3 regions of the Halalkalibacter oceani genome follow, and region 3 is predicted to be linked to each of the others. Evidence: riboswitches for the same ligand, from Rfam matches in the RefSeq annotation. Region 3 holds a riboswitch; each other region holds the start of a gene.
What was found. A riboswitch is a leader RNA that binds a small molecule or an ion and turns the genes downstream of it on or off. The one in region 3 is predicted to bind lysine.

Region 1 (10,584 bases), on a different contig from region 3:
ATGGATTACCCTCCTCCCTATCGATGTTTTAAATTTTCAGATGTGACCCCAAAGTAAAATCAGTTCAATGGAGATTAGAATTGTAGAAGTTTATCACGAGCTATGAGGTCTTCTCCGTCAATTACCTTAATTCTAATCTCCATTGAGTTAATTTCCACTTCAACCACTTTACCTATTATTTCCTCTGTTGATAAGTTTTTATACCTCATATTTAACATTTCTAATAAGAATTCTTCGTCTACCTTATTTCTATTACAAGCATCTTTCCCTTCTCTGTCATAAGTCGAACAAACATATATTTGTTTTTTACGTGCCTTCTTACTTTTATGATATTTACCGCAGTCTGTACATTTGATTTTCCGTGAAAAAAGTGACATAAGTAGAAGCCTCCCTGAATAATTATATCAGAGGAGGCTTAAATAGCATATTTGTTATCGTAGAAATTATTCTTCCCAAACTTTTACTTCCTTCATAATATCTCCTTGTTTAATTCTTAACACAGTATCCATGCCCTCTATAACCTGTCCAAAAACAGTATGAACTCCGTCTAAATGAGGTTGTGGTTCGTGCACGATAAAGAACTGTGAAGAACCAGTGTCCTTCCCTGCATGAGCCATAGATAGTGCGCCTGCAACATGTTTGTGTGGGTTCCCCTCAGTCTCACACTTGATATATCCATGTGGCGAAGACCCCGTCCCATTTCCAATTGGACAACCGCCCTGGGCGACAAACCCTGGGATCACACGGTGGAATGTTAAACCATTATAGTAGCCTTCATTTGCTAACTTCTCAAAGTTTTCCACAGTTCCCGGTGCTGCCTCCGGGTAAAATTCAATCACAATCTTTTCTCCGTTTTCAAATTCAATGGAACCTTTTTTCATATGTATTGCCTCCAATTTCTTTTAGATTCACCTTATTGTACATGATTCCCGCCGACATGTGAAATCGAATGGATGACGGGCCGGGACGAAAGCGTGCTGGCTGCATGAACAGCCGGACAAATGACAGAGGGTGGACTGCACCGCTCCTGAAGCTGCTGAAAAAGGGAGATGTTGATTTTTTAGCAGCTTACACGCTTTTACTATTTATGTCCCAGCCGGCATCTCTTTTCCTTCTCAAATCTGCAACATCAGACGCCCGCTATTTTGCGACGTTATTGGCAAGGGGGACATCGAGCCGCAGTAAATCCTGATAGCTTTCCCGTTTAATCACTTCCTGCGCTTCACCGTTCTCAACAAAAATGACCGGCGGGCGCGGAATACGATTATAATTATTCGCCATCGCATAGCCATAAGCTCCCGTACAGAACACAGCCAAAACATCTTCATGGTTGGCATTCGGCAGCGGCAAATCCCAAATCAGCATATCTCCGCTTTCGCAGCACTTGCCGGCAATTGAAAACGTATCTGTCGGCGCTTCATTGGCCCGGTTGGCAAGTATCCCTTCGTATTCCGCCTGATAGAGCGCCGGTCTGAGGTTATCGCTCATTCCGCCGTCAACCGCCAAATAGTCGCGTACATTAGGAATATGCTTCTTTGAACCGACTGAATAAAGCGTCGTACCGGCATCCCCGACAAGCGATCGGCCCGGTTCGATCCAGATTTCGGGCATATCCATCTCAATTTCCGCCGCCTGACGCTTGACTACCTCGATCATCTTCTGGACGTATTCTTCAGCAGGAAGCGGCGTATCTCCTTCAATATAGCGAATGCCGAAGCCTCCACCCAAATTTAACACCTGTGGTGTGAAATCAAACACTTCCCGCCAATGCTTAATCAGTTCAAACATTTTTTCAACCGCCATCACAAACCCGGTAGTTTCAAAGATTTGTGAGCCGATATGACTGTGAACACCGAGCAGGCGCAGATTCCCGTCAGCCTGAGCGACTTCAACAGCCTGATGCACCTGGCCGCTAATCAGATCAAAGCCAAATTTGGAATCCTCCTGTCCGGTGGAAATATAATCATGAGTATGCGCCTCAACGCCCGGGGTGATCCGCAGCAAAATACTCATCTGCACATTCCGTTCAGCGCAAATCCGGCTTAACTCGCCCAATTCATAAAAATTATCGACAACGATGCAGCCAATTTGGGCTTCGACCGCCATTTCCAGTTCCATGAGACTTTTGTTATTGCCATGAAAATGGACTCTTTCCATCGGAAAACCGGACTGGATTGCCGTATACAGCTCCCCGCCCGAAACGACATCAAGGCTCAGCCCAAGCTCATCGGCAAGCTGGAACATCGCAATACAGCTGAACGCTTTGCTCGCATAGGCGACCTGATAAGGCACCTGTTCCTCGATAAACGCCTGTTGAAAGCTGGCGGCCCGTTTCCGGATAAGAGCAACATCATAAATAAAGAGCGGCGTGCCATAATCGCGCGCTAAGGCAGTCGTGTCAACTCCGCCAATTTCAAGATGTCCCTGATCGTTAATCGTGCTCGTCCCATGTAAATACATACTCGTCCTCTCCTTCATCATCCTATAAAGAAAACAGCTAATGCGACTACACTAGCTGTTAAAAGGGTCAATTCCTAACACCAGAATAGTTCTCCACTGCACCATGCAGTGACAGTCCGCTGCTTCTTCAACAGCGACCCAGCTATGGATGAGTTGGCGCTCATTCCACGCTTCGGCAATAGACCTTTCCACTTTGCTCATCGCTGCCACCGCTCCAAAAGTGTACTGATTCCGCTTGCGCCTCTACCCCAATTGTTTTGAGGTTTATGAAATTTAGTCGCTATTACTTTACCATATCAAACAAAATAGTTCAATCTTTATTCAGACCGTTGTTTAATCGGATCCTGAGGATTGACAATACTTGGCCGGAAGCGGACCGACGGCACTGTCGCCCTGATTAAAATTTGCCAGATGGCCGGTGGATCAAATGGAAGAAACGGCCATAAATACGGCTTATTAAACGCTTTAATCATCGCCAGCAACAGAATAAACAGCGTGCCGCCGATAATAAAGCCCGGCGCTTTAAAGATCGCCACAACGATAATGAGCATAATCCTTGTCGCCCGCAGCGCAACGCCAAGCTCATAGCTCGGTGTTGCGAAAATCCCGATCGCGCCAAGGGACACATACAGAATAACTTCCGAGGTGAAATAGCCGACCTCGATTGCAATTTCCCCAATCAATAAAGCGGCGACGAGACCGAGAGCGGTGGCCAAAGGGGACGGTGTGTGAATCGCCGCCATACGCAGCAGTTCGATTCCTAGCTCAGCAATCAGAATTTGGACGACGATCGGCACGTTATTCGTCTCCTCCGGCCCGATGAAATCAAGTCCCGCCGGCAACAAACTCGGCTGAATCACGAGCAATAGCCAAAACGGCAAAATAAAAAGGGAAAAAAAGATTCCTAAAAAACGCGTCCAGCGGAGAAATGTTCCAATAAACGCTGCCTGCCGGTATTCCTCAGCGTGCTGAACATGATGAAAAAGCGTCGTTGGTGTAATAATCACACTCGGCGAGGCATCGACAATGATTAAAATATGCCCTTCCAGCAAATGTGTTGCCGCGACATCTGGACGCTCAGTGTAGCGGACAAGAGGAAAGGGGTTCATCCCCTGTTTGACAATATATTCCTCGACAATTTTGTCGGCCATCGTCAAGCCATCTAAATTAATTGCCTCAAGCTCCTTCCTGACTATCTCCACTAAATCAGGATCAGCAATTCCATCGATATACGACAAACAGATGTCGGTTTTTGAGCGAACCCCGACCTGCATAATTTCATTGCGCAGCCGCTCATCACGAATGCGCCTCCTCGTCAAAGCGGTATTAAGAATAATGTTCTCCGTGTAGCCGTCACGCGCCCCGCGCACGACCCGCTCTGTGTCAGGCTCTTCCGGGCTGCGTCCCGGGTAGCTTCTGACATCAACAACAAATGCCTCATCTTCGCCTTCTACAAGAATAAAGATTAAGCCTGAGAGCATCCGCGTGATCGCTTCATCAAGCGATGACGTATACTCGACCTGGACATGCGTCAAATGATTTTGAATCGCCTGTTTCACTTTCACTGACGGGGTTTTCCGCCCGCGGGCGTCAAGCAGCATCAGCTCTCTCATGATTTCAATAATATACTCAATATCACATAAGCCTGTTACGAAATAAATTTGAATTTCTTTATCAAGAACAGGAAGCTTCCGTACCCCGACATCAAACGATTTATCAAAGCCGAGCCGCTTTTTCAGAATCTCCTCGTTCACCTTAATATCCCGTGATATCGCTGTCTCTTGTTTGTCAAACTTCTGACTCATGATATCCGCTCCGTTCCAATATAATTTCGATTGCCAGCTTCGTGATCGGCGCGCCCTTTTCAACAGTATCGAGACCGGCCATTTTTCCGATATCACCGACGCCGACGACTACCGGAAGGGATAGCTCGTCCAGTACATAAACGGTGTCTCCATTAATCCGGCCAAGCTCCAAGTCGGCCAGACCGTCTTTATCAATCCCATATTCAGTAAGGTTGCCATAGCGGTCAATACCGACATCAATATGCGCCCATTCACTGGCATGGGTCGAGGAAGCGACAGCAACAGCGCCAATTACCTCAATCGCCGGATGGTTGGCCAAATAATGCATCGCCGTTTCCCCCATCCCGGATTCACGGTAGCCGCCATCATCAAACATCACAAGCACTGGATCATTAGGAGTTTGTAAAATGAGAGAAGCAAGCTCCTCGCCTGTTAAGTGCGAAGGGTTTCCTGACGAATGACTGATACAGCGCCCGCCAATCTCCCGGCTTGCCTGTTCGACTGCTTTTCTGGCAGCTTCATCTCCATCCGTCACAAAAATAACTTTAGGCTTTCTCTCCATTTTTCGTCACCCCTTTGGCTTAAAAAAGATTGCAATTAAAAAACTGAATAAAATCGTTGAGGAAATACCGACAGACGTCACTTCAAACACGCCCATCCCGACTCCCCAAAAACCGTAGCGATCCCCTTCTGCCATCGCTCCATGCACGAGTGAATGGCCAAAGCTGGTAATCGGCACTGTCGCTCCCGCTCCGGCAAAATCAATCAGACGGTCATAAAGCTGAAAGCCATCCAACAACGCCCCCGCCACAACAAGCGTGCTGAGAGTATGCGTGGGAGACAGCTTGCCGACATCCATTAACAATTGCCCCAAAAAGCATATCAACCCGCCCACAACGAAAGCGATCACATACTCAAGCATGTCGGTTACTCCTTTCGTTCAAATGAAATGGCATGAGCGATGCAAGGAATTGTTTCCTTCTGCTGGATCATCAGCGGGCTCAGCAGGGCCCCTGTCGCCACAACAAGCAGTCGCCGGAACTTTCCTCTTTTCATTTCCTGCAGGAGATGGCCGTATGTCACAACAGCCGGGCAACCAGCCCCGCTTCCTCCCGCGAAAACGGGCTGCTCCTGTTGGTAGATCATAATCCCACAATCCTGGTAGTTATTTACGAGGCGGATCCCTTTTTCTTGTAGTAGTTTACGCAAAATTCCACTTCCTACCCGTGATAAATCCCCGGTTACGATCAAATCATAATCATCGACTGTCCGCTTCGTTTCCTCAAGATGCGTTAAAATCGTATCCGCCGCGGCCGGCGCCATCGCCGATCCCATATCAAACGGATTCGCCAGCCCGAAATCAATCACCTTGCCGACGGTCGCCTCCGTAATTTGAATCGCTGACGGCTTCGTGCCAATTACAATCGCTCCCGCTCCGGTCACCGTATAGGTGGATGTTTCAGGACGCTGGCTGCCAAATTCAGTCGGATAGCGAAATTGCCGCTCTGCCGTCGCATTATGACTGCTTGCTGCGGACAGCACCAGTTTAGCCGCTCCCGTATCAATAAGCAGACTGCCAAGTGCCAGCCCTTCCATCGCCGTCGCACAGGCGGCAAAAAGGCCAAAATATGGCCGCTCCAGCTCGCGCGCGTGGTAATTGGACGTCACAATCTGGTTCAGCAAATCGCCGGCTAAAAAAAAGTCGATCTCTCCCGCCTTTTTCTCAGCTTTTTTTAAAGCCGCCTCCACCGCGTCCTTCATCAGTTTCCGTTCAGCGAGCTCCCAATTTTCTTCCCCGGCGTACAAATGATCATAGGCTTTATCAAAACTGCCACCTAATGGACCTTTCGCTTCCTCAGGGCCGACCGCGGTTCCCGTTCCCTGCACATATACCGGATTGTTAAAATGCCATGTTTGCCTTCCTCTTCGTTCCACCTGCTCCACACTCCTACGATTGAATCAGCATTTTTACGAGCAGCCTCGTCAATCCGACGATATAGGCTGATAATACGCCGAAAGCGATCACGGCTCCGGTTAGCTTGAACATATTGGCGCCAATGCCGAACACAAGCCCTTCACTTTTATGCTCCAATGCCGCACTCGTCATCGCATTGGAAAAGCCTGTGACAGGCACTAATGAACCGGCGCCGGCGAATTGACCAAGCTTGTCATACAAGCCTAGTCCGGTCGCCAGCGCAGCCAGTAGAATAAGCGTCGCCAAAGTCGGCCCCATCGCTTCCTTTTCTGTAAACGGAAGATACGTCAAATACAAGTTGTTCAGCCACTGTCCGAGCGTACAAATAAAGCCTCCGATCAAAAATGCTTTAGCGCCATTACGCCATACCGCCCGCTTCGGCTGATACAATTGAATGTTTTTTTGGTATTGTTCTTTCTCCGTCGTCGTTGCCATCCTTCATCCTCCTACTTAATAAAAAAAAGCCAGTGAAACAGCGAGCCGCATACCTTACCTAGGGCGATCGCCATTAAAAAGCGGACAATATGACCGTCGAGGCCGATTCTCTTCGCTAAAATCGGCAAAACATTAAGCACTTCCGTCAGCGCTGCGGCAAGCATCCCGACAAAGGTGCCCGCCGCCAGCCCGATTGGAATGAGCCAAAGCGGAGAGGCGTGCAAGGAAAACGGATAAAAGCTGGCCCACGTTCCAGCCTGCACTCCAATAATCAACGCCCATTCGTAGAAGCGGATAAACGAGCCGGTTTTTGTTAATTGCGTCATGCGCGGCGCTACCCCGAGCACGGTCAGGAAGGCGACAAATCCAGCGCCGACTGCCAACCCGCCCCCAAGGCCGATCAGCATGATCAACACCGATTCAATGGCCATTATCTTTCCCTTGCTTGTTTTCGTGATGAAGCAAATAGGCATCGAGCGATTGCTGGTACTGAAACATTTCAACCTCTAGTGGACTAGGCTCTTCATTTAACCGCTTGCGGAAAAAGTGATTGAAAAACAGCACCATGCCAAGCCCTAAGCCGATCGAATAAGGAATTTGTAAAAGCAAGGGCTTTGCCGCTTCATTGCCGGTTACAAGCTGAAAGATCCGGAGGTGGACAGCCCGCATGCTTACATCCTCATGAAAGTTCATAATCGCCAACCCGGCGCCGATAAATAATAAAAACCAAACGACCACCACATAGACGGGTGCTAGCGCCGACTTTGCCTGTTTTATCTCGACAATCGTCTGTGGCGCGCCGACGGTTTGGATCGAAAGGTGAGGAAATACCTCATGGATTTTTTTTGTGACATCAATGATGTCAATAATCAGATGAGTCTGATCTTCAGGTGAAATCGAATAAAGAGGAAGCCCGGCCAGTGCAGCCTGCCTCGTTTCAGCCGCATTCATATGAGCAATATCACGAAGAACAAGCACCTGATTGCAAGTAGCAGAAATCCGCGGTTTTAGCCGCAAATACAGCTCCTCTCGCTCCACTCGAATCACCTCCATTTTGCTTTTAGTATGACAGAAAACCCTCAACTTCATTCTCCTCCACAAGCAAAAACTGCCTCTCCTTCTTCAAAACATGGACAAAAGGTTGTTTTTTTACCTTTTGTCCAGAGCAATGAGCGGAACCGCCACGATTTTTTTAAAAGCCCGTTGTGAGTGGATTTCTCACAACGGGCTTGTGGCGTGTGAAGTCATTGCCAGTAGGTCCAAAGCTAGTTTTGTCTCAAGCTCTTTTGCATTTTCATCGCCTGCATGGATTTTTCCGAGCCCCTTCAGGTTCGTCCAACGCAGTCGATGCTTTTGTTTAAGATCGCAAAGACTCGTTCAATCGTTGCTTTCCATCTTACATAGATCTCTCTATATTAGGCTCAAGCAACCTTTTCCAATTAGAAAAAATCCCGGAAGCGAGGTCGACTAAACAAAAAAGTCATTTTCTTTTATCTGAAAATTCGCTACACTGACAGTAAACCTATTTTTTGTAAAGGAGTGTTTCTTGATGGCCTTAGTTCCGTTTTCTTATGCGAGAAAAGCAATCTTGCAAGTCGTCACATCGATTGACGAAGACAAGCTTGACTTTGTTCCTGCGGGGTTCGCCAATTCTATCCGCTGGAATGTCGGTCACCTGCTCGTAATCGCCGATCGCAACCTGCGGCATGCTGCCAATTATCAGCCGGTTGTTCCTGACCATTACACCAGCTTCTTTGACATGGGCACCGCTCCAGCGCAATGGACAGACGAGCCTCCGTCAACGGCGGACTTGATCAAATATGCCGAAGCCCAGCTTGAAGCTGTGGAGCGGATTTCTGCCAACGGCTGTGATCTGCCGCTCGCAAAAACTTTCAACTTACGCGGGACAACATTCACGACGCTTTCCGACCTGCTCGGTTTCTTAAGCTATCATGAAGGTCTTCATTTAGGCGCCTGTAAACTGATTAAGAAAAACGCGGGTGCGTAAGTGGCTCTCGTTCCCTGTTTGAAGTAGGACATAACGAAAGCGCTTACCTGAACAGAATCCCGGCCGTCATATAGCGAAGAAAAAAAAGACTGATTCTCGCAACCACAAAAAGCTGTTGTGGTTTTTGAGAATCAGTCTTTTAGCTGTCATATTCCCCGATTTCCTGCTTCATGTACTCAAGGATCTTCTTTTCAAGCCGAGATACTTGCACCTGGGAGATTCCAAGTCGTTCCGCAACCTCGGACTGGGTCTGATCCTTATAGTAACGGAGATAGACAATTAAGCGCTCCCGCTCATCGAGCTCGCGGATCGCTTCCTTCAACGCGATCTTATCAAACCATTTCGTCTCCGATTGATCGGCTATTTGATCAAGAAGGGTAATCGGATCACCGTCATTCTCATATACCGTTTCGTGTATCGAGGACAGGGAGCGGCTCGCCTCACCAGCAAAGACGACTTCTTCCGGCGAGATGTGAAGCTGCTCGGCGATTTCTGTCACCGTCGGGGTCCGCCCAAGTGTTTTCGTCATTTCATCTTTCATTTTGCGAATTTTGTTGCCGAGCTCTTTCACTGAACGACTAACCTTAACCGTCCCGTCATCGCGGAGAAAGCGTTGGATCTCCCCAATGATCATTGGAACGGCATAGGTCGAAAACTTCACTTCATAGGAAAGATCGAATTTATCGACTGATTTAATTAAGCCGATGCAGCCGATTTGAAATAAGTCATCCGCTTCATAACCCCTGTTCATAAAGCGCTGAACGACCGACCAGACAAGACGGGTGTTGCGGTTAACAATTAAATCGCGCGCTTCCTGATCACCGGCCTGGCTCTTTTCAATCAGCTTTCTGACTTGTGCATCCGTAAACGGAGCTTCCTTTTTCTTCTGCTGTTTCACCTCGACATCCATAGGCAAAACTCCTTAATTACATATAGCTTTGCTATTTGTAAGTGTTTTTTTCAAATAGACCGTAGTTCCAATCATCGGTTCCGAGACGACTTCAATTTCATCCATAAAATTCTCCATGATGGTAAATCCCATGCCGGAGCGCTCAAGTTCAGGCTTCGTCGTATAAAGAGGCTGCCGGGCCTCATCGATATCCTGTATGCCGACCCCTTCATCGCGAATCGTCAGCTCAATCACATCATCCTCAATCGTTACGTGAATGTAGACCATTCCGTCAGGCTGATTTTGATAGCCGTGAATAATCGCATTCGTGACAGCTTCCGACACAACGGTTTTAATTTCCGTCATTTCGTCCATCGTCGGGTCGAGCTGAGCAATAAAGGCACCAACTGTTACGCGGGCAAAGGATTCATTTTGACTTTGTGAAGAGAATTGCAAATCCATTTTGTTTTTCATTGGTTACGCCACCCCCAATGTCAAAAGTGCATACTGTTCACTTTCTTCAAGCCGAATGATTTTAAACAAACCAGACATCTCAAACAAACGCTTAACAGCTGGAGAAATCGCGCAAACGACCATTTCGCCGCCGACCGCTCTTACTTGCTTGTATCGCCCTAAAATCACGCCAAGTCCCGAGCTATCCATAAAGGTCAGCTGCTCCAAATTCAGCACGATATGCTTAATCTGTTGTTTCGCCAGGTTGTCTTCGACCTGGTTGCGCAGCTTTTCTGCTGTATGATGGTCGAGCTCTCCAACCAAACGTACCAATAGTACGCTGCCTTTCTGCTGTAGATCAATTTGCAAGCTCATTCGATCACTCCCTCTCATAAATAAGGTTGAATCCTTTTTACAACGCTTGAGAGAGTTTCGGTATTGCACCTGCTCGTTCCTGCCCGATGACAAAACTAGTCCTCATTCGTAAAAAGCTGTCAAAACCAGTGCTATGCTGCTCCAAATTTCGAGAATACTCGTTTAAATAATGTCCACCATGTCG
Region 2 (10,584 bases), on a different contig from region 3:
AGGAAAATAAGCGGACGGCGCATGCCGTTACCTGCGTCCTTGAATCGTATCATCAATCAGATCGGCGAGCTCGCCGACGGCGCCGCCCACTCCTTCAAAAGGATGTGGCCAGGAGACATGATGCTCAATCGCATTCATTTGGTTAATCAAACGTCGGTTCGTTGTAATATAAACAGTTGATCCGCCAATCTCATCACGGATTTCATTTTCGACTGATTTGATTAGTTTCTTTCGATCCTGTTCATATGATTCAATGCCGATAATGATTTGATCGTCTTCGGCCAGCACATGAGCATCTTCAATATGTTCAAGGGCTTCTATCCGTTGTTCAATGCGGCGGAGTCTTTCTCCTTGCGCTGTTTGTTCGGTTTGAGCCTGATAAGATTTCCTCTGCAAGTACGGCTTATCACGATGAGCGTATTTATCCCGCAGAACATTCGGTCGGTTATTCAGCACCCTTTCCCCGCGTTTCGTACTTAAAATTCGTTTATTCGTCGTATATTGGCCTTCATGCCGAAGGGAATGTACAGGATCCGTCAACCCTTTCGGCGCGCGATCAGGCACGACCAAGTCCATTAAGGGGCCTTCCAAGCCACGGACACGCGCTACTCCATAGCCGCTGAATCCTTCCTCACGATTAGAATTCGCTCCCATTACAGACTTTTGTTCTACTTGACATCCTCCACAAAAAAGAATGCCCATTATAAGGATGATCGAAATGATTTTTTTCATTGGTACCTCCCTTCTTTTTGTTTAGTTTACGACATTCTTTTTATTTCACTCTTGCAATATTCAACAGGAATGGTGCAACACTCCACAGAGAAAAGTGTCGAACTTTCGGGGATTTTCATTTTTTCTGACTACTTTCGTGGAATTGCTTTTTTATTTACAAAAACCGGGTATAATGTAGCATTGTGATAGATAAAAACAATGTGCATTTTGCAAAATATAAGATGGAGTGAAGCAATGTATTATTTAAAAATCGAACAGAAAAGGGAACAAATGTTGACACTTGCCAAAACATACGGATTGACCGCCGACGTCACCGTACAGTGCAGCCAGGAGCTTGACAAGCTGCTCAACCAATTGCAGGCGAAAATGGTGCCTTTCTTAATGAAATAATCGGACAGATGGGTGATCCGAGCAACCTGTGTTTTCCTTTGAATCACCTTCATCTTGACCAGAAGCGGCGCAACGGCTTTGATCAATCTTTTTACGAAATAATTGAAATTCGCCCTAAAGTATTGCAATTATTAGCAGCATCTGTTAAGGTAGACACAAATTCATGTAAGAACTTACTTCATACGCTGAAGTGAGGGTAGAGGCGCAAATGCCATAAGTAAGCTTGTCGAGGAGTATGAGCTCTGAAGAAGCAAGTCGAAAGGGGAATTTGCCGAAGTTAACGGAAGCTCATAGTCCGTTGGCTGGGACTGTATTGAATAAATACAGGACTGTCATATAGCGTTTGCTATATGGAGGGCTATCTCACACATTGATTTGGTCTAGCGTCGTTTATGTACTGACGTACAGCTAGCCTGCAACAATGAGTCGAGAGCTCGTTGTTGTTTTTTTGTGCCTCCCAAAGTAGCCCAAACAACGTATGTAAACTTTTTAGAATTGAGGGTGAATAAGGATGAATTTCGGACGTATTCTAACAGCAATGGTGACACCGTTTAATCAGCATGGACAAGTTGATGTTGAAGCAACAAAGGAGCTTGTCGCCCATTTAATCTCAAATGGCTCAGACGCATTGGTCGTTGGTGGAACAACTGGTGAATCGCCAACTTTATCAACAGAGGAAAAATGCTTATTGTTTGAAACGGTTGTAAAAGCAGCAGACGGTAAGGTTCCGGTTATTGCCGGTACAGGTTCGAATAATACACAGGCTTCCATCGAGCTGACGCAAAAAGCTGAAAAGCTCGGTGTAGATGGCATTATGCTTGTCGTTCCTTATTATAATAAGCCTTCACAGGAAGGGATCTTTGCCCATTTCAGCACGATCGCCCGGTCTACAAAGCTTCCGGTGATGTTATATAACATCCCTGGCCGCAGTGCAGTGACGATGTCGGTTGAAACAACCTTGCGTCTTGCCCAGATTCCGAACATCGTGGCGACGAAAGAAGCAAGCGCTGATTTAGAAGCAATGGCGGCGATTATTGAAGGTGCGCCAGACGGCTTCTCTCTATATAGTGGAGATGACAGCCTGACATTGCCGATTCTTTCCATCGGCGGCATTGGCGTCGTTTCAGTCGCCTCGCACATTATCGGTAACGAAATGCAGCAAATGGTCCGCAATTTTCAGGCAGGACAGGTTCAAGCAGCTGCCCTGCAGCATCGCCAGCTTCTCCCTGTAATGAAATCGCTGTTTATGGCGCCGAACCCGACTCCGGTAAAGGCTGCCCTCGAAATGCAGGGGATTAAAGCCGGCCCTGTCCGCTTACCGCTTGTGCCGCTCTCCGCAGAACAGCAACAGCAGCTGAAAAGCGTGATCACACCGACGATGAATTTCTTTGTAAGTTAAATGAAAGTGAACAGATCAAATAGCTGAAGGGGTGTATCAAAAGGAAACAGTCCTTTTGATACACCCCTTTTAGCGCAAATCCTTCATCTCGACAAAATCCATGTCTGTAAAGGTATAATTTTCACCAGCCATCGCCCATATAAACGTATAATTGTTCGTGCCTACACCCGAATGAATCGACCAGGGAGGCGAAATGACTGCTTCCTCATTTTTGACGAGTAAATGCCTCGTCTCTGACGGCTCCCCCATGAAATGGAATACACGCGCATCTTCTTCCATATCAAAATAGAGATAAACCTCATTGCGCCGATCATGCACATGGGCAGGCATTGTATTCCACATATTATTCGGCTCCAAAATCGTCATCCCCATCATCAGCTGACAGCTTTGAATGCCTTCCTCATGAATGTATTTGTAAATCGTCCGGTTATTGGACTGCGCATCTGAGCCGAGTCTTGTTGGAACGGCAGCGTCAATCGGCAGCACCTTTGTCGGATAATCCCGGTGCGCCGTTGTCGAGACAAAGTAAAGCCTCGCTGGCGCTTTATCGTCGACACTTGCAAACAGCACACTTTCCTTCCCACGGCCGATATAGAGACAATCATGCTTATTCAGAAGGTATTCCTCACCGTCGACCGTAACCTTCCCTTGACCACCAATATTAATAATGCCCACTTCACGGCGTTCGAGAAAATAAGCAGTACGCAGAAAATCACCCGCTTCAAGCTTTAGCTTGTTCTCCACCGGGACCGCGCCGCCAATGACGGTCCGGTCATAGTGACTGTACACCATTTTCAGTTCTCCATCAGTAAACAACTTTTCGATAAGAAAGTCTTCTCTCAGACGTGCGGTTGTATATTGCTTTACATCAGTCGGGTTTGCCGCATATCGATTCTCCATATTCTCAATCCCTTCTCTTCTTTTTCTCTCCCTTATTTACCTGCCCATCCATCCTCCGTCGACGGTAATAATCGTTCCGTTGACGTAATTCGATGCATTCGATGCTAAATAAACAATGGTCGCCTTAAAATCTTCCGGTTCTCCCCACCGGTCGGCAGGGATCCGCGCCAGTATTTCTTGTGAGCGTTGGGGATCCGCACGCAATGCCTCTGTATTATCGGTTGCGATATAACCTGGGGCGATCGCGTTAACCTGAATTCCCTTCGCCGCCCACTCGTTTGCCAGCGCCTTCGTTAATTGACCAATCGCCCCTTTGCTTGCCGCATACCCCGGCACATTGATCCCACCCTGAAACGTCAGCAACGAAGCGGTGAAAATGATTTTACCAGACTGTTGTGATATCATCATTTTCCCGATTTCCCGGCTTAAAATGAATGGCGCGTCCAGGTTCACATTGACAACCTCATCCCAGTATTCATCCGAATGCTCCGCAGCCGGGTTTCTTTTGATCGTCCCTGCATTGTTGACTAGAATATCAATCGTTCCGAAATCCCTTTGCAGCTCGGCAATAAATGTATAGAGCTGATCGCGGTCTGAAAAATCACAAGTATAGCCCTTGAACTGCCGGCCTAATGCTTTTACGCTTTGCTCCACCTCACTGTTTTCCCCAAGAGTCGCGCTAACACCGATAATATCAGCCCCTGCTTCAGCCAAAGCCTCGGCAAGCGCCTTGCCAATTCCGCGCTTGCATCCTGTGACCAGCGCCCTTTTTCCATCAAGCTTAAACATATCGAGTACAGTCATCTCTCTTTTGACCTCCTAGCTTTTTATGAACAAGTGAGCAGCACTTTCATCACATTGCCGCCCCCTTCCATTTCCTTTAGTCCCTGCTCGAGATTTTCCAATGGGTAAACATTTGTTATCACCTGATCAAGCGGCAGCTCGCCTGACGCGGCAAGGGCAATCGCCTGGTCAAAGTCCTCCGGTTCATATACACGGGCCCCGAACATCTTCAGTTCCTTCCAAAAAAATTGAAACAGGTCAACCTGCGACGCTTGCCCAAAAATTCCAACGATGACAATTCTTCCTCTCGTTCGTAACAGCTTTGTCATCATTTGCGCTCCTGTTTGTGAAGAGGTTACTTCAAAGACAACGTCCGCTCCCGCTCCATTCGTTTCTGCATAAACGATTTTTTCTAGATCCTCGTTTTTAGAATCAACGACTTCAAAGCCCAACTGCTGAAGAAGGTTGATCCGATAAGGATTGATTTCAACAATTTTTACCGTTGCGCCCTTCTGCCTTGCGACCATCGCAATTAAGGCACCTATTGGTCCGCCACCAATAACGACAACATATTCGCCTGCTTCGATTTGTCCGGTTCTGACATCATGGCAGGCAACCGCCAACGGTTCGATTAAAGCGCCATGCTTTAATGACACACTCTCCGGCAGCTTATGAATCGTATAAGCAGGGACATTCCAATACGTTTGAAAGGCTCCTTGTGTCTCGATTCCTAAAAAGGCAAGATGATGACATATATGCGAGTGGCCCGCTTCACAAGCCGGACAGTGACCGCAAGGCGACAAAGGCCGGACGGTTACCCGGTTGCCGACGGCGACATTCTCTACACCATTACCGACCGCCTCAACAATACCGGACATTTCATGACCTAAAATTTGCGGAAAGGTAACGCGATGGTCCATCACGCCATGATAAATATGAAGGTCCGTCCCGCAAATTCCACAATGAGAAACTTTAATCTGCACCTCGCCTTCCCCCGGTTGAACCGGCCGCGATTCCCCTACTGTAATTTTTTTATCTCCCTCATAGAAAACAGCCTTCATCGTCTCCACCTCTTTTATAAAATTCAGCTTTTGCCATCCATTGTTTTATCCGTTGTGCAAACCAAGAATCCCCGGCAACCATATTGACAGCTGCGGCACATAAGTTATGAGCAGCAGCACGGCAACTGAGACAACGAAAAAAGGCAGAAGCGGTTTAATAACATCTTCAATTTTTAAATTTGCCACCTTCGCCCCGACAAAGAGAACAGGTCCGACCGGCGGGGTGATCGTTCCAATACAAAGATTAAAAACGAGCATAATGCCAAAATGAACAGGATCAATCCCAAAACTGACGGCAATCGGTAGAAAAATCGGGGTGAAAATTAAAACGGCAGGCGTTGGATCCATAAATGTTCCAACGAGCAGCAGCACTAAGTTCATAATCAACAAAATCACGAAAATATTACTTGTCAAGCTGAGCAGACCGTCGGCGATCAGTCCTGGAATATTCGTAAAGGACATCACCCAGGACATAATGGAAGAAACGCCGACTAAAAAGATAACAATTGACGTTGTTTTCGTCGCCTCCAGTAAAATCCGCGGCAAATCCTTCACTTTTATCGTTCTATATATTAATGAAAGAAGAAGCGAGTAAACAACGGCAATCGCTGAGCCTTCCGTCGCCGTGAACACACCGCCGATAATCCCGCCAATGACGATAACGACAAGCAGCAAGCTTGGAATCGCGTCTAACATAACAAGCAGTGCTTGGCTGAAACTGATACGATCATTTCTTTTTAAGCGATACCGCTTTGCCAGCACGAGCGCGACGATCATACAACCAAGTCCCCAGAGAATTCCAGGTAGATAGCCGGCCATAAATAAAGCGGCAATCGAAGTTCCCCCGCTAACAAGGGAATACACAATCAGCGTATTACTCGGTGGAATAAGCATCCCGGTCGGTGCCGAGGCGATGTTAACGGCCGCGCTGAATTTGCGGTCATACCCTTCCTTTTCCTGAAGAGGCGCCATCGTGCTGCCGACGGCTGCTGAAGCTGCAACGGCTGATCCGCTAATCGACCCAAACAGCATATTGGCCAATATATTTGTATGGGCAAGCGAGCCCGGCATCCGGCCACTCAGCACTTTGGCGCAATTGACGAGCCGAATGGCTATACCGCCATTATTCATAATGACACCAGCCAAGATAAAAAACGGAATCGCAATCAGCGTAAACGAATTTATCCCGGTAAACAGTCTTTGTGCTGACGTCAACATTCCATTCCCGACATCCACGATGGTGAACATCGCCAGCACAGATGCTAAGCCTACACTTACGCTGATTGGCACTCCAATCACGAGCAAAACACCAACACTAATAAAAAGGATTAATGCGGCTTGAACAGCAACATCCATCAGGATATTCTCCTTCCTAGCTATGCTTTCTTTGCTTGATGCAAGCCTTGTTTTAACAATTGATAAATATTGTTCAGACTATAAAAGACGATGCAAAGCCCGCTTAATGGCATGGCTGCATATAAATAGCCAACAGGAATTTGCAAGGCGGCAGCCATTTGCGTCCATGCCAAGTTAGTTGCGTTAATACCGCCTAACACCAGCGCAAATACGGCGAACGCCATGATCACAATTTCAATTATAATATCGGTTCCAAGCTGCCATTTTTGCGGAAAGGTATTTTTTATAAATTCAATCGACATATGTCCTTTCTCTCCAAACACGTATGCAGCGCCGAATAATACAAGCCAGACAAAACAGTATTTTGCCAATTCCTCAGAGATGACACTCGGATCGTTTAATACGAACCGAGTGAACACCTGCCAGGTAACCAATAGTACCAGGAAACCGAAAAGCCCAATACAGAATAATGTTAGTACTTTATCTAAGCTTTTTTTGATGAGATTCATATCACCACTCCATCAGCTATTGCAAAGCATTTTGCACTTTTTCATAAAGAGCCTGTGCTGTATCAGTCGTTAATTTTTCATCAATAACCGGCTGAACGGCGTCTTTAAAAAGCTGCGTATCCGGATAATTAAATTCTGCTCCAGCTTCCTCCGCTGCTGCGATGGCCGCTTCTACATCCTGATCCCATAAATCAAACTCAAGATCAATAGCCTTATCCAGTTCATCGAGGAAAATTTGCTGATGCTCTTCTGACATGCTATTAAAGAAGTTAGTATTGACGATCAAATAATCAGGAAACATGAGATGCTGGGTATAGGAATAATAAGGAGCAATCTCATCATGATTTAAATTGGCGAAAATCAGTTCATTGTTTTCACCGCCATCCAGTACACCGGACTGAATCGCTGTATACACTTCCCCCTGCCCCATTGGCGTACCGGTTCCGCCCATAGCTGCCATCATCTGAATATTTGTATCACTTTCAATGACTCGGATTTTCATTCCCTGCAAATCTTCAGGTGTCTCAATTGGTTTAATAGAGTTATAGACATTGCGGACTCCACCGTGGAATCCTGCTAATACGGTAACCCCCTGATCCTCAATCGATGTATACAAATCACCGACAATATCACTGTCCTTTAAAACGGCTTTTTGATGTTCAGCTGAATCAAACACATACGGCAAATTGAACACCGCAAAATCCTCGTTGAAGTTTTCAAGCAGACTTCCGGCGACAATCGACATTTCGATCGTTCCAGACTGAGCTAGCTCGATTGTTTCGCGCTGGGCACCCAGTAATTCATTCGGCGAAATTTCAATCTGATAAGCTCCGTCCGTTAATTCATACACGCGCTCACCAAATTCCTCCATCGCTTTGAACTGAGGATGATTTTCCGGCTGGTTAAAGGCCACTTTAATCGTTTTCGCTTCCACCTGTGCCTCAGATCCGCCTTCCGCCGCTCCCCCTGCCGAAGAATCCGTATTACCACAAGCAGCCAGAAAAAAAACCACCAAGACAGCGCTTACAATTATAGAAAGCTTTAGTTCTTTAGTTTTCATTGTTATTCCCCCTAAAAATAAACAAATTTTCTTCAGCTTTGTAATCCTTTTCATTTTGCAAATTAAAACTGCGCAACGTAAATTCTTTAAACACCCCTTTCTTTGTTCCGTATCGTAATACAACGTTCCGTATAATGATTATAGTTAATCTTTCCTTTTTTTTCAATAACTTTTTTAAATATTTTTATTTTGCTTTTTTTAACTGTTCTATGATGCTCTATTTGTGACAGTAGTTTACAATACGGTACAATTCCACTATGATAAAATTCAGAGATTCTCTTTTATAACACTCAAAAGGAGTTAGACATGGCAAACGTTCAATCAGTAGAACGCGCTCTTACGCTTTTAAACGTTTTATCCGAATATCCGGACGGCATTCAGGTGACTCGTCTTTCTGAGCAAGTTGGGCTGACGAAGAGTACGACGCATCGTCTTTTGACAACACTTGTTAACATGAATTTCGTCTTAAAGGATAAGGATTCAGATAAATATAAACTTGGTTATCAAGTTGTTTATTTATCAAGGCAATTATTAAATAATTCTGACCTGATCCAAATCTCAAGGCCGTATTTAAAAAAGCTATGTGATGATGTCAATGAAGCGATTCATCTTTGTATCGAAGATAATGAGGAAGTTTTGTACATTGATAAGATTGAAAGTACACAAACGATTCGAATGTATTCTCGTATTGGAAACCGACGTCCTTTCTACTGTACAGGTGTCGGTAAGGTTCTGCTCGCCGGCATGGAGCCGGAGCGTTATCAGCATGTATTAAAAAATATCGACTTTGAAGTCCGTACCCCGAACACGATTACAACGCCAGAGGAATTGACCAAGGAAGTAAGTAGTGTCAAGGAACAAGGCTATGCTCTGGACAATGTTGAGGTAGAAGAAGGAATCCGCTGCATCGCTGCGCCAATTTACAATGCAAAAGGCAGCATTATTGCCAGCTTCAGCATCTCCGGTCCAAGCAATCGCGTAACGCTTGAGCGGATTCAAGACGAGCTTATTGAACGAGTCCGGCAAACAACGCGCGAAATTTCCGAACAGCTCAAGCTGTGGAATATTTAGAGTAACGATGGATCTGCTGCCTTTAAAGCACAGGATATTAACTAAATTAAAAAGAAATTGTCCCAAAAAGCAAGCTTTTGGGACAATTTCTTATCTATATATGCTTTACAGCCTTTTTAGCTACAGGATGATGCTTTGCCCAAGCCCGTTCAATATAACCAGTGCCAAACAGAACACCGAGCACAATAAAGACAAAGCCAAATGTTTGATACCAGTAGATTTTTTCCCCTAAAAAAATCGCCGAGCTGACCAGACCAAAGAATGGAACGAAATTATTGAAAAGCGCGGTTTGGCCTGCCCCGATTTGCTGAATCGCCGCGTTAAATAAAAAGTGCCCTAAAGCCGTGGCAACGACAGCTGACAGGAAAAACAGAACATATAGATAAAACGGCGCACCGACTAAGGCTGACGGCCCAGTTGGTTCCAACATTAAGCTTAAACCAAGCAACCCGATTGAGCCAAATAACAGCATAAACGACGTCATCTGTTTTGAATCAAGCGTAGCGGTCGCTTTTTTAATATAAATAAAGCTGATCGCCTGCATCACCATCGCGATAAACACATACAGCTCGCCCGTTTGTACCGCCCAGTTACCGCCCCCGAGTCCCTGAATGAACATGACGCCGATAAAGGCCATCACAATGCCAAAGAAGCGCCATTTTGTTAAACGGTCTCCTAAAAAGATCACAGCGAACAAAAAGGTCGTCAACGGCAACAATGCGAGGATCAGCACCGTATTTGAAGCATTCGTTAACGTTAACCCTTGCGATAAAAAGAAATGATGGCCGACGACGCCGAAAGCTGTTGCTAAAAGCGTCAGCTGCCATTCCTTTTTCGTCATTTTTCTCATTTGCTTACTGAAAAGGACAATGGCAATCGCCACTACACCCGCAAGCATGATACGGAAGCTCGTCATCGTTGCCGGCGGGAAGGCATCCACGAGCAGCTTCAACAAAACGATGTTCAGCCCCCAGATGATCATCACGACAAAAATGACACAGTACGTAAAAATTAATGATTTCTCTTTCATTTTCTCCACTCCAGTTTTTCTCTCTCCCTTTTGTCTACCTCCCATCTTACCACTGTCAAATCGCCTTCGCTACGACTTTTTTTCCAAAATTTGTAGAAAGCGCTTTCTTGAAAAGGCCGGAAATCAGGAGGTCATTGAAAAACGTCCTATTTCGTAACTCGAAGAAAAAAGCTGCTGAAAAAGTGTAAATCGTCCTTTTTCAGCAGCTTCGTCGACCCGAAAGCCTGTGCGTTCTACGATGTGTGTTCGTCCGGAATGATGGAGATGACCGGTTTTTCGTACAAATCCCGTGG
Region 3 (10,584 bases):
CAAAACCGGGCTTCTCCGCCAGCTTCGCTCGCTTGCGGAAGGAAGAGAAAACCACTCTTCCTTCCTTTAAAATCGCAAGCGGCTTCGCCTGGCGGGACGAAATCACTCAAAATGCCAAAACCGGGCATTTTGAGTGATTTCTATCCAATAATAATGCGTTCGGTTGGGTATTTGTAGTAGCTTTTTGTTTCTCTTCTTCTGACGGAGAAGAGGAAGGCGATGAGGCCGACGCGTCCGATGAACATGAGGGCCATCAGAATGAGCTGGCTCGGTATTGACAGATGGGGCGTGATCCCCATCGAGAGTCCGCACGTTCCGAAAGCGGAGGCCGTTTCAAAAATAATTGCAATCAACGCTATATCGTTTCCACCTTCAAACGCGACGATCATCGTCACAGCTGCAAACAGCATCACGAGAAAGACAGATAGGACAATAAACGCTTTTTGCCGGTCATCGGGGTGAATCTCTCTCCCGAACACTTTAACATCATCTTTCCCGAGGGCAAAGCTTCGAATCGTCAAAAACATGACCGCCAATGTTGTCGTGCGGATTCCACCACCGACACTCGAAGGACTCGCGCCAATGATCATCAGCGCAGACATAAACAGCAGCGTGGCTTTGTTTAAGTCCGAGACCTCCATAATCGACAACCCGCCGCTTCGCGTTGTGGCCGAGTTGAATAACGAATAAAAGAGCTGCTGATGCCAGTCCAGGCCAACATAATAATGACCTGTTTCCAGCGCCCATATTCCAAGAACGCCGATCAGAAAAACAACAAAATAAGTCGTCGTCGTTATTTTTGTAAACAAACTAAAGCTGAAATTCGGGTTTTTCTTCGAGATGTATTCACGTAATTCCAGCAACACCGGGAAGCCGATCGCCCCAGCAAAAATAAGCAGGATCGTCACAAACTGCACATAGTAATCATTGGCGAACGGGATCAGCGACTGTCCCGTAACGTCAAATCCGGCGTTTGTAAAAGCGGTAAGAGCAGCAAATGCTCCTTGATAGTAAGCTTCTCCCGCCGTGTCGAAATAGCGTAAATAATATGTACCTAAAATGAGTGCTCCAATCATTTCAATGATCAGGGCGACAAACAAAATTCCCCGCATCAGATTGACAAGGCCTGAGAATTTATACTGATTTTGGTCGACCATAATCAGCATCCGCTGAGAGAGGTTGATTTTTTTCCGGAATAAAATCCAGACAAACGTCCCCATCGTCATTATGCCGATGCCGCCAAGCTGAATCGCCAATGCTAAAAAGAAAATTCCGGTGTAACTGAACGTTTCCGATACATTAATCGTCGTTAACCCTGTTACACTGACCGCACTCACTGATGTAAACAGCGCTTCCGCATATGTTACCTCAACACCCTCCTGGTGAGAAATCGGCAAATACAGGAGAATACTAAAGAGTACCATCGCTATAACATAGGCAATCAAAATACTCCGAAATGGTGAAAGAAAATGATTAAGTCCTGCTTTCATGAGATCATACCTCCGGCTTCATTCGCGCTTAAGTATACCACTTTAAAAAAATCAAGGCTATAAGTGGTAGAGAAATTCGGTCATTCTCTTTATAATAGAAACCAAGCTTCATTATTGTTATTTCAGTGCGCGGTAAGGAGAGGTTGAGACTGCATGAATTTAGAAACAGAAGATTTTAGCTACCATTTAATTCGCAACGAGCTTTTACAGGACCTGCTTGGAAAAGATCACGAGGCGATTTTATACTGGCTTGGAAAATCATTGGCCCGAAAATATCCGCTCGAATCGGTTGACGAGCTCATCGCCTTTTTCGAAAAAGCGAATTGGGGCCAACTGCAACTTGTTAAAGAAAAGCGACAGGCTAAATTATTCGAACTTACCGGCCCGTGGATGGGAAAGCATGATTCCCGCTGTTATCAGCTTGAAGCCGGCTTTTTAACCCAATATTTAGAGCAAAGCCTGCAGCGGATTGCTGCCGGAAGCTACTCCGCCTCTAAAAAGGCTGTTTTGTTTACAATTGAGTTTGACCGTCACGATTCGATAGCAGCAAACAACTAGCCCTAGTTAAGGGGAGGGAAAAGAGGGTGGGGCAAAAGGGTGTTGCCTGGATGACTATACGAACAAACGGAAAGAGTGGAATCCACCGTTGCTTTTTCTCCCGCAGGAGTCTACGTATAATTCATCCGTTCGACATTCAGGTAAACACATTAGTTATGTCCCACCCCCGCACGGCTTTATTAAGCGGTAATCGCTTCTTCTTCCTCACCCAGTTGAAACGCCTGATGAAGCATCTCAACAGCGAGTACCATATCATCCTCCGAAATGACGACCGAAACCTTCATTTCAGATGTACTTACCATCTTGATGTAGATTTCATTCTGCGCTAACACATCAAACATCGAAGCAGCAACGCCGGGATTCGAAACCATTCCCGCCCCAATAATCGATACTTTCGCCAGGTCCTCTTCTACGTGCAACGAATGAAAGCCCAACTCTGCCTTAGCATTTTCTAAAATTGTCAATGTCTCTTTTAAAGAAGATTGCGTAATTGAAAAGGAAAGATCAACATGCGCCTCATCAGTCTGGTTCTGAATAATGATATCAACATTGATTCCGTTTTCGGAGAGGGCTTGGAAAACTTTCGCCAGCGTGTCGATCCTGCTTGGCAGACCGGCCATTGTAATTTTTGTTACATCATTTTCAAAGGCAATTCCACGTACAAGTAAGTTTTTTTCCATTGTGATTTCCTCCTCAATTATCGTTCCTGCTTCTTCAACCATACTGGACGCCACTAGCAAAGGCATTTGATAATTCTTGGCACATTCAACCGCACGCGGATGGAGAACGCCGGCCCCGAGATTAGCCATTTCCAGCATTTCATCATAGGAAATGGACTGGAGTTTGCGCGCTTGCGGGACATAGCGCGGATCCGTTGTAAACACCCCTGTCACATCGGTATAAATCTCACAGCGATCCGCTGAAAGCGCCGCTGCCAGCGCGACGGCTGTCGTGTCCGAACCGCCGCGGCCGAGCGTCGTGATGTCATTCTTCGAGCTTTTTCCCTGAAAGCCGGCGACGATCACCACTTTTCCTTTTTCCAGCTCCGCTTCCATTCGTTCTGTTTCAATCGAGACAATCCGCGCATTGCCGTGATTGTCCTCCGTTTCAATTCCAGCCTGCCAGCCCGTGAACGAGATCGCCTCCACACCACGTTCCGCCAAAGCGAGCGCCAGAAGCGCGATCGTAACCTGTTCCCCTGTTGAAAGCAACATATCCATTTCACGTTTACTCGGGCTTTCCGTCAGTTGTCCGGCAAGCCGGACGAGTTCATCGGTCGATTTGCCCATTGCTGAGACGACAACGACGACCTGCTGATCTTCGCCAGCTGCTTTTTCGATCCTTGAGGCGACATGGCGGATTCGTTCCACTGAACCAACCGATGTTCCTCCATATTTCTGTACAATTCGTTTCATCCTGTTCATCCTCTCCAACTCACTCCGTTCAGTGGGAACGCAAAAAAGCAACAATAAGGAAAACTCCTCACTGTTGCCTGTCATACCAGTCCGGTACCACACTGCTCCCTGTTTCTCGCGTGAGATAGTTCTCCACATATCCTTTGGGTTTGATATGTGACAGCCCTATGCTTCTTCAACATAGGTCCAGCATAGAAAAACATGAGCCTTTTCTACACTTCGGCGAATTCCCCTTTCCCAATCTCCTCATCGGTCCTCATAAACCTTAGAGTGGTACTGATGGTTTTCGCTCCTCTACCATCACTTCACTATTGAAGTGCGGCATCTATTTAATTGCTATCCATTCTAGCAAAGGTTTTCTAGGATTGCAAGCACAACCTGCTACTCCTCTTTCAGCGCCTCGAGTATCGCCTCTGCTGTCTTTTCCGGAATCGCCAGCTGCCTCAGTTCTTCAATCGATGCCTCTTTTATTTTCTTAATTGAGCCGAAATGCTTAAGCAGGCTGCGCTTTCGCTTCTCGCCGACGCCTGGAATATCGTCCAATGCCGACTGGAAAAACGTTTTTGAACGCGTCTGCCGGTGAAACGTAATCGCAAAACGATGCACTTCGTCCTGAATGCGCTGTAATAAATAAAATTCATGACTGTCCCGCTTCAACGGAACCTCCACCGGAGGATCACCGAGCAAAAGCTGAGACGTCCGATGCTTATCATCCTTTGCCAGTCCACATACTTTAATCGATAAACCGAGCTCGTCCTCAATTACTTCCTGAGCCGCGGCAATTTGTCCCTTTCCCCCGTCTATCACAATCAAGTCGGGCAAAGGCAGCGACTCCTTCAGCAGGCGCACGTACCGGCGGCGAATCACTTCACGCATTGAGCCATAATCATCAGGCCCGGTTACCGTTTTAATCTTATATTTGCGGTAATCTTTGCGGCTTGGCTTGCCATCAAGAAACGTCACCATCGCCGAAACAGGGTCCGTCCCCTGAATGTTCGAGTTGTCAAACGCTTCAATCCGGTACGGCGTCGGAATACCCATCGCTTTTCCAAGCCGTTCGACCGCCTTGATCGTCCGTTCTTCATCCCGTTCAATCAAAGAGAACTTCTCCTGTAAAGCGGCCGCAGCATTCTGGTTGGCAAGGTCGACAAGCTCTTTTTTCTTCCCGCGCTGTGGAAAATGAGTATGGACATTCAGCAGCTCTTCGACAAGATTGGCCTCGATCTCCTTCGGCACCAAAATCTCCTTCGGCTTCAAATGTTCCTTTTTCAAATAAAATTGGCCGATAAACGTTAATAAATCCTCATGCGGTTCCTGGTAAAAGGGGAAAATCGATACGTCACGCTCAATCAGTTTGCCTTGTCTGATGAAAAAGACCTGGACGCACATCCAGCCTTTATCGTAATCAAAGCCAAACACATCGCGATCAACATGATCCTGGATCGTCATTTTCTGTTTTTCCATCACCGCTTCCATGTGCGCAAGTGTGTCGCGAAGATCGCGGGCCCGTTCAAAATCAAGCTCTTCTGAAGCTTTCATCATTTTCTCGGTCAGCTGTTTTTTTATTTCGCCATGTCCGGAACGGAGAAAGCGGGTAATCTCATGAATCATTTCCTGATTCTGTTCCGCTGACACCTCGTTGACACACGGCGCCAGGCATTGGCCGATATGATAGTACAAACATACTTTATCCGGCAACGTCCGGCACTTGCGCAGCGGATAAAGCCGGTCGAGAAGCTTCTTCGTTTCATTAGCCGCCCCCGCATTCGGATAAGGACCGAAGTACTTGCCGCCGTCCTTTTTCACCTGCCGGGTCGTGATGAGACGAGGGTGCTCTTCATTCGTTATTTTCAAATAAGGGTAGGACTTATCGTCTTTGAGCATCACATTATACTTTGGATCATGCTTTTTGATTAAGTTTAATTCAAGAATAAGTGCTTCAATATTTGATGATGTAATAATATATTCAAAATCAGCAATTTCACTGACGAGCCGCTGTGTCTTCGCATCATGTGAACCGGTAAAATAAGACCGTACCCTGTTTTTTAACACTTTCGCCTTTCCGACATAAATGACCGTTCCTTGCCGGTCTTTCATCAAATAACAGCCTGGCTTATCAGGAAGCACCGCCAGCTTTTCTTTTAATTGGTTCATCGCTCTCTCTCACCTCCATTACCGTTCGGATCCGTCTGGAGCGCTATTGCGTCAGCGCTAAAGCTGTTATATTTGTAAAAAAAGTCCCCTCTCTCGATTGAGAAAGCGGACTGTCACTTGACTTACAGATGCTTGTTAAGCAGTTCAGCAAGCGCTTCTTTCGGTTGGAAACCGACTACTTGATCAACGACTTCGCCATTTTTAAAGACAAGCAAGGTCGGAATGCTCATGACATTGTACTTCCCCGCTGTTTCCTGGTTTTCATCGACGTCAAGCTTGGCGATTTTCACTTTGTCGCCCATTTCTGAATCTAATTCTTCAAGAACAGGGGCAATCATTTTACAAGGTCCGCACCATGGCGCCCAAAAGTCAGCAAGCACAACACCTTCGCTTGTTTCCGCTGCAAATGATTGATCTGTCACATTGACAATTGCCATTATAAAAACCTCCTAATCCATAACAAATTTGATTCTTCATGATTATACCATCGAAAAACAATGGTTGCGACTAAGTTGCTCGAAATTGTTTGAGAAAACCGCGTAACGGGCTTTCTTATTAGAAAGTCGTTTCTCTCACGAGGAACGTAACGGGACAAGCCTCTCCCTTCTTTTGAGTCAGCTTCCATCTCCGCTTATAGCCAAAGCTGCACAACCGTCATTGTTCTCCTTTAGTATTCCCTTGACGTTTATCATTTCTCATTCTTTTAAAAAGATACCCTGTTCCCTTTATTGCGAAACAAGGATCTGCCGCAGCTCTTCCGTTAATAATGGAACGATTTCAAAAAGATCGCCGACGATTCCGTAATCTGCCACTTCGAAAATCGGCGCTTCCGGATCTTTGTTAATCGCGACGATTACCTTTGAATTGGACATCCCGGCCAGATGCTGAATCGCCCCTGAAATGCCGATCGCAAAATATAAATCCGGAGTGACGACCTTCCCTGTTTGCCCGATCTGCAACGCATAGTCACAATAGTCGGCATCGCAGGCCCCGCGTGACGCCCCGACAGCCCCGCCAAGCAAATCGGCCAGCTCCTGTAACGGTTTAAAGCCGTCGGCGCTTTTCACCCCTCTTCCGCCAGAGACGATAATTTTTGCCTCCGACAGATCAACGCCTCCGGCCGCCTTCCTTACAACATTTTGGATCGTCGTCCGCAAGTCGCTGATCTCGGCAGTAATCGAGGAAACACCGCCTGTACGCGCCGGGTCCTTTTCCATAGCGGCAATATTATTCGGTCTGATCGTCGCCAGCAGCATCCCTTCTTTGATCCTTTTTCGCTCAAAGGCTTTACCTGAGTAAATCGGCCTTGTAAAGACCGGCTCCCCGTCTTCCAGTTCAACAGCCACGGCATCTGATACTAAGCCAGCCTGCGCTTTCATTGCCAGGCGAGGCGCGAGATCCTTCCCGATCGCTGTATGACCGAGCAGAATGCCGTCCGGCTGTTCAAGATCGATAACCTGTAGCACCGCCTGCTGGTAGGCGTCAGTCGTGTAGCTCTTTAAATCAGGATGAGTGACTGTCACAACCCGGTCTGCTCCATACTGAATCAGCTGCTCCGCTAAACCGCTTACATCTTCACCTAACAAAACACCGATGACTTCTCCTCCATCTGCGACGACCTTTCCCGCGGCAATCGTTTCAAAGGATACATGCCGTAATTCCCCATCGCGAACTTCCCCAATAATCATCGTTTTTTTCGCCATCTGCCTTCCCTCCTTATATGACCTTCGCTTCAGATTTCAACAATGCGACAAGCTCTTTCACCTGGGCTTGCGGCTCTCCTTCAATCATCCGCCCCGCCTGCTTTTCAGGTGGCAGAAAAATCTCGATTGTTTCCGTTTTCGCTGCGACATCCTCTTCCTCCAAGTCAAGATCATCGAGGTCCAGCACGTCGAGCGGCTTCTTTTTCGCTTTCATAATCCCTGGCAATGAAGGATACCGGGGTTCATTTAACCCCTGCTGGGCGGTGACAAGGACTGGCAATGAAACCGTCACTGTTTCTTCGTCCCCTTCGACGTCGCGAATGATCGTCGCTGTCCGATCCTGAATGTCGATCTTTGTGATCGTCGTCACCTGAGGAATCGCCAACAGTTCCGCGACACGCGGGCCGACTTGCCCCGATCCGCCGTCAACCGCCACATTCCCGCCAAGAATGATGTCAAACGACTGCTCGCTGAAATAAGCGGCGAGCAGCGAAGCTGTCGTAAATTGATCGTGATCCTCCAGTTCCTCGGTATCGATTAAAACAGCTTTATCGGCGCCCATTGCCAATGCGGTGCGCAGCTCTTTTTCCGCTTCCTCTTCGCCGACGGTCACAACCGTCACCTCACCACCGTGTTCGTCACGCAAAACGAGCGCTTCCTCAATCGCATATTCGTCGTACGGATTAATGATGAATTCAGCTCCACTATCATCAATTTTCCCTTGCTGAAGGGTGATCTTCTCCTCGGTATCAAACGTCCGTTTCATGATGACAAAAATATTCATTCAAAAAGCCTCCTTCTTCCTACTCGTTTTTTTGGTTAAACTGCGGTGACCGTTTTTCCACAAACGCCCGAATTCCTTCCTGCCCGTCGGCTGAATCGAACGCGAGACCAAACAGCTCGGCTTCTCTTGCTGCGCCTTCAAGCATTCTCGATGAATCGTGATAGCGCAGCAGCTCTAGTGCCATGGTAACAGCGAGCCTACTCTTTTGACTGATTTGCCGGGCAAGCTTCAACGCCTCTTCGATGAGCGACCGCTCAGAATGAAGAGAATTAACAAGCCCGAGCTCCTTCGCTTCTTTCCCGTTGATCGGTTCACTTGTCAACAGCATCTCCGCCGCCTTGGCAGTGCCAACATAGCGCGGCAGACGCTGCGTTCCGGCAAATCCGGGAATCAGCCCTAATTGAAGTTCCGGCAGCCCGAGCTTCGCATCCTCTGTACTCAGGCGAATATGGCAGGCCATTGCTAATTCAAGCCCTCCGCCTAAAGCGGCCCCGTGAATCGCCGCAATAATCGGCTTCGGATAATGTTCCATCCGCTCGAAAACCTGCTGGCCAAGTCGGGCCATCTCTGCGAATTCGGCTCCGTCCTTAATCGTTGTAAATTCCTTAATATCGGCACCGGCCGCGAAAAAGCGCCCTTCGCCATGCAACAGAAGCACATGAATATCCTCTTGATCTTTTAGCTCGGTCAAAACCTGATCCAATTCCCGCAGCACGCCTCTTGAAAGCGCATTGGCCGGCGGACGCTGCAACGTTAGAACCGCAACCTTTTCTTCCACTGCGACACGAATAAATTCCACACTCTCACTCCTTTCTTTATGAAAGCCGTTCACTTATCCCGGAGACAAGCATTTGATGAATCGGTTTCGCCTGTACAACGAGATCATACTTGCAATCCTTCATTACCCAATTGGTAACCACTTCATCTAACGTACCGAAGATCATTTGCCGCACAAGACGACTGTCCAGCTGTTGTTTCACACTGGCTGAAGATTGACCTTCTTTAATTAATTCGTCTATGAGCAGAAGATACCCTTTGAGAATTTGATTAATTTTTTTTCTAAGCTCCTTATTGGACTGCCTCAGTTCAAGCTGGGTGACAATCGCCAGCTGTGGATTGGCCTGGAGCTGTTCAAAATGCGTTTGAATGAGCAGCAAAAGCTTTTCTTCAAATGTCTGCTTCGTTTGGATGCGCGTACGGATCGTCTCGATAAACTGTCCCATTTTTTCCTCAAATAAAGAGATTAAGAGATCCTCTTTACTCGTAAAATATAAATAGATCGTGCCGTCGGCGACACCGGCTTCTTTGGCAATCTTCGCGACCTGAGCCTGATGATAGCCGAACCTGGCGATGACGGCGACGGCTGCTTCAATTATTTGCTCGTATTTTGCTCCTTTTTTCTTTCCCACGTTCGTCTCTCCTTTTAATGAATGAGTATTCATTCATACTATCATTTTAGAGAAGCCGACGCTTTCTGTCAATGGAGCGATGTGCCGGGCAGAATCCGATTCCCCGCCTGGCACATGGACGTTCCTTTTTAGCTGCTTACGTGCTCGTCATCCTGTTCCTTCCTCTTTTCCTCTTCTGCCAAAACTCTTCTTAACACTTTTCCGACCATCGTTTTTGGCAGTTCAGTGCGAAACTCATAAAGATGCGGAACTTTGTAAGCAGCCAGACGAGTGCGGCAAAAATGGTCAAGATCCTCGGCCGTCACCTCCCTGCCCTCCTTTGGGACGATAAACGCCTTAACCGTCTCGCCCCGATATTGATCAGGAACGCCGATAATCGCCACCTCTTGGACTGCCTCATGCTCATACAACACTTCCTCAATTTCGCGGGGGAAAATATTAAACCCTCCGGCGATAATCATATCCTTCTTCCGATCAACGATATAAAAAAATCCGTCCTCATCCATATACCCCATATCCCCGGTCAGCAGCCAGCCATCATCACGCAATACCTTTTCCGTTTCCTCGGCCATCTTCCAATAGCCTTTCATCACCTGCGGACCACGGACCGCAATTTCACCGACATCCCCCTGCTCCGCTTCCTCGCCATCGGCTGTCCGGACGATCATTTCAGTGTCGGGCCACGGGATCCCGATACTGCCGGATTTCCGTTTGCCCCATATCGGGTTCGCCGTCAGCACCGGTGCGGTTTCGGTCAGTCCATAGCCTTCAACTAGCTTTCCTCCGGTCAACCGTTCAAATGTTTGCTGAACCTCGAGCGGCAATGGGGCGGCTCCACTGAGACAGGCGAGGACGGAGGATAAATCATATGTTTCAATCTCCGGTTGATGAATGAGGGCAATATACATTGTCGGCGCACCGGGAAACAAACTGACTTTATGCTTCTCGATCGCTTTTAATACCTGGTCCGGCTCAAACTTCGGCAAAATGATTAACGTAAAGCCATTCATGATCGCAAGGTTCATACAGACGGTCATGCCGTACACATGAAAAAAAGGAAGGACTGCCAGC

Region 1: another riboswitch for lysine. It lies ahead of lysA (diaminopimelate decarboxylase); the one in region 3 lies ahead of ABMB67_RS10570 (aspartate kinase).
Region 2: another riboswitch for lysine. It lies ahead of dapA (4-hydroxy-tetrahydrodipicolinate synthase); the one in region 3 lies ahead of ABMB67_RS10570 (aspartate kinase).

The regions. Positions count from the first base shown of each region.
Region 1 is NZ_JBEPKD010000005.1:148,308-158,891, forward strand. It holds gene ABMB67_RS08540 (recombinase zinc ribbon domain-containing protein) at 75-377, opposite strand; gene ABMB67_RS08545 (peptidylprolyl isomerase) at 444-881, opposite strand; gene lysA (diaminopimelate decarboxylase) at 1,141-2,460, opposite strand; lysine riboswitch at 2,539-2,714, opposite strand; gene ABMB67_RS08555 (spore germination protein) at 2,778-4,265, opposite strand; gene spoVAEA (stage V sporulation protein SpoVABEA) at 4,249-4,827, opposite strand; gene spoVAE (stage V sporulation protein AE) at 4,834-5,187, opposite strand; gene spoVAD (stage V sporulation protein AD) at 5,193-6,200, opposite strand; gene spoVAC (stage V sporulation protein AC) at 6,214-6,675, opposite strand; gene ABMB67_RS08580 (stage V sporulation protein AB) at 6,687-7,106, opposite strand; gene ABMB67_RS08585 (stage V sporulation protein AA) at 7,096-7,713, opposite strand; gene ABMB67_RS08590 (DinB family protein) at 8,225-8,683, shown strand; gene sigF (RNA polymerase sporulation sigma factor SigF) at 8,823-9,593, opposite strand; gene spoIIAB (anti-sigma F factor) at 9,606-10,046, opposite strand; gene spoIIAA (anti-sigma F factor antagonist) at 10,050-10,400, opposite strand; gene ABMB67_RS08610 (D-alanyl-D-alanine carboxypeptidase family protein) at 10,532-10,584, opposite strand, start outside.
Region 2 is NZ_JBEPKD010000001.1:421,907-432,490, forward strand. It holds gene ABMB67_RS02105 (YhcN/YlaJ family sporulation lipoprotein) at 28-732, opposite strand; gene ABMB67_RS02110 (aspartyl-phosphate phosphatase Spo0E family protein) at 967-1,122, shown strand; lysine riboswitch at 1,312-1,491, shown strand; gene dapA (4-hydroxy-tetrahydrodipicolinate synthase) at 1,634-2,521, shown strand; gene kduI (5-dehydro-4-deoxy-D-glucuronate isomerase) at 2,591-3,421, opposite strand; gene ABMB67_RS02125 (SDR family oxidoreductase) at 3,458-4,225, opposite strand; gene ABMB67_RS02130 (zinc-dependent alcohol dehydrogenase) at 4,249-5,265, opposite strand; gene ABMB67_RS02135 (TRAP transporter large permease) at 5,311-6,621, opposite strand; gene ABMB67_RS02140 (TRAP transporter small permease) at 6,642-7,130, opposite strand; gene ABMB67_RS02145 (TRAP transporter substrate-binding protein) at 7,147-8,190, opposite strand; gene ABMB67_RS02150 (IclR family transcriptional regulator) at 8,497-9,261, shown strand; gene ABMB67_RS02155 (DMT family transporter) at 9,356-10,291, opposite strand; gene ABMB67_RS02160 (M24 family metallopeptidase) at 10,525-10,584, opposite strand, start outside.
Region 3 is NZ_JBEPKD010000007.1:182,259-192,842, reverse strand. It holds gene ABMB67_RS10580 (TrkH family potassium uptake protein) at 141-1,490, opposite strand; gene ABMB67_RS10575 (YslB family protein) at 1,644-2,048, shown strand; gene ABMB67_RS10570 (aspartate kinase) at 2,228-3,463, opposite strand; lysine riboswitch at 3,581-3,768, opposite strand; gene uvrC (excinuclease ABC subunit UvrC) at 3,845-5,617, opposite strand; gene trxA (thioredoxin) at 5,740-6,054, opposite strand; gene ABMB67_RS10555 (electron transfer flavoprotein subunit alpha/FixB family protein) at 6,343-7,320, opposite strand; gene ABMB67_RS10550 (electron transfer flavoprotein subunit beta/FixA family protein) at 7,334-8,104, opposite strand; gene ABMB67_RS10545 (enoyl-CoA hydratase) at 8,124-8,903, opposite strand; gene fadR (fatty acid metabolism transcriptional regulator FadR) at 8,920-9,513, opposite strand; gene ABMB67_RS10535 (long-chain-fatty-acid--CoA ligase) at 9,642-10,584, opposite strand, start outside.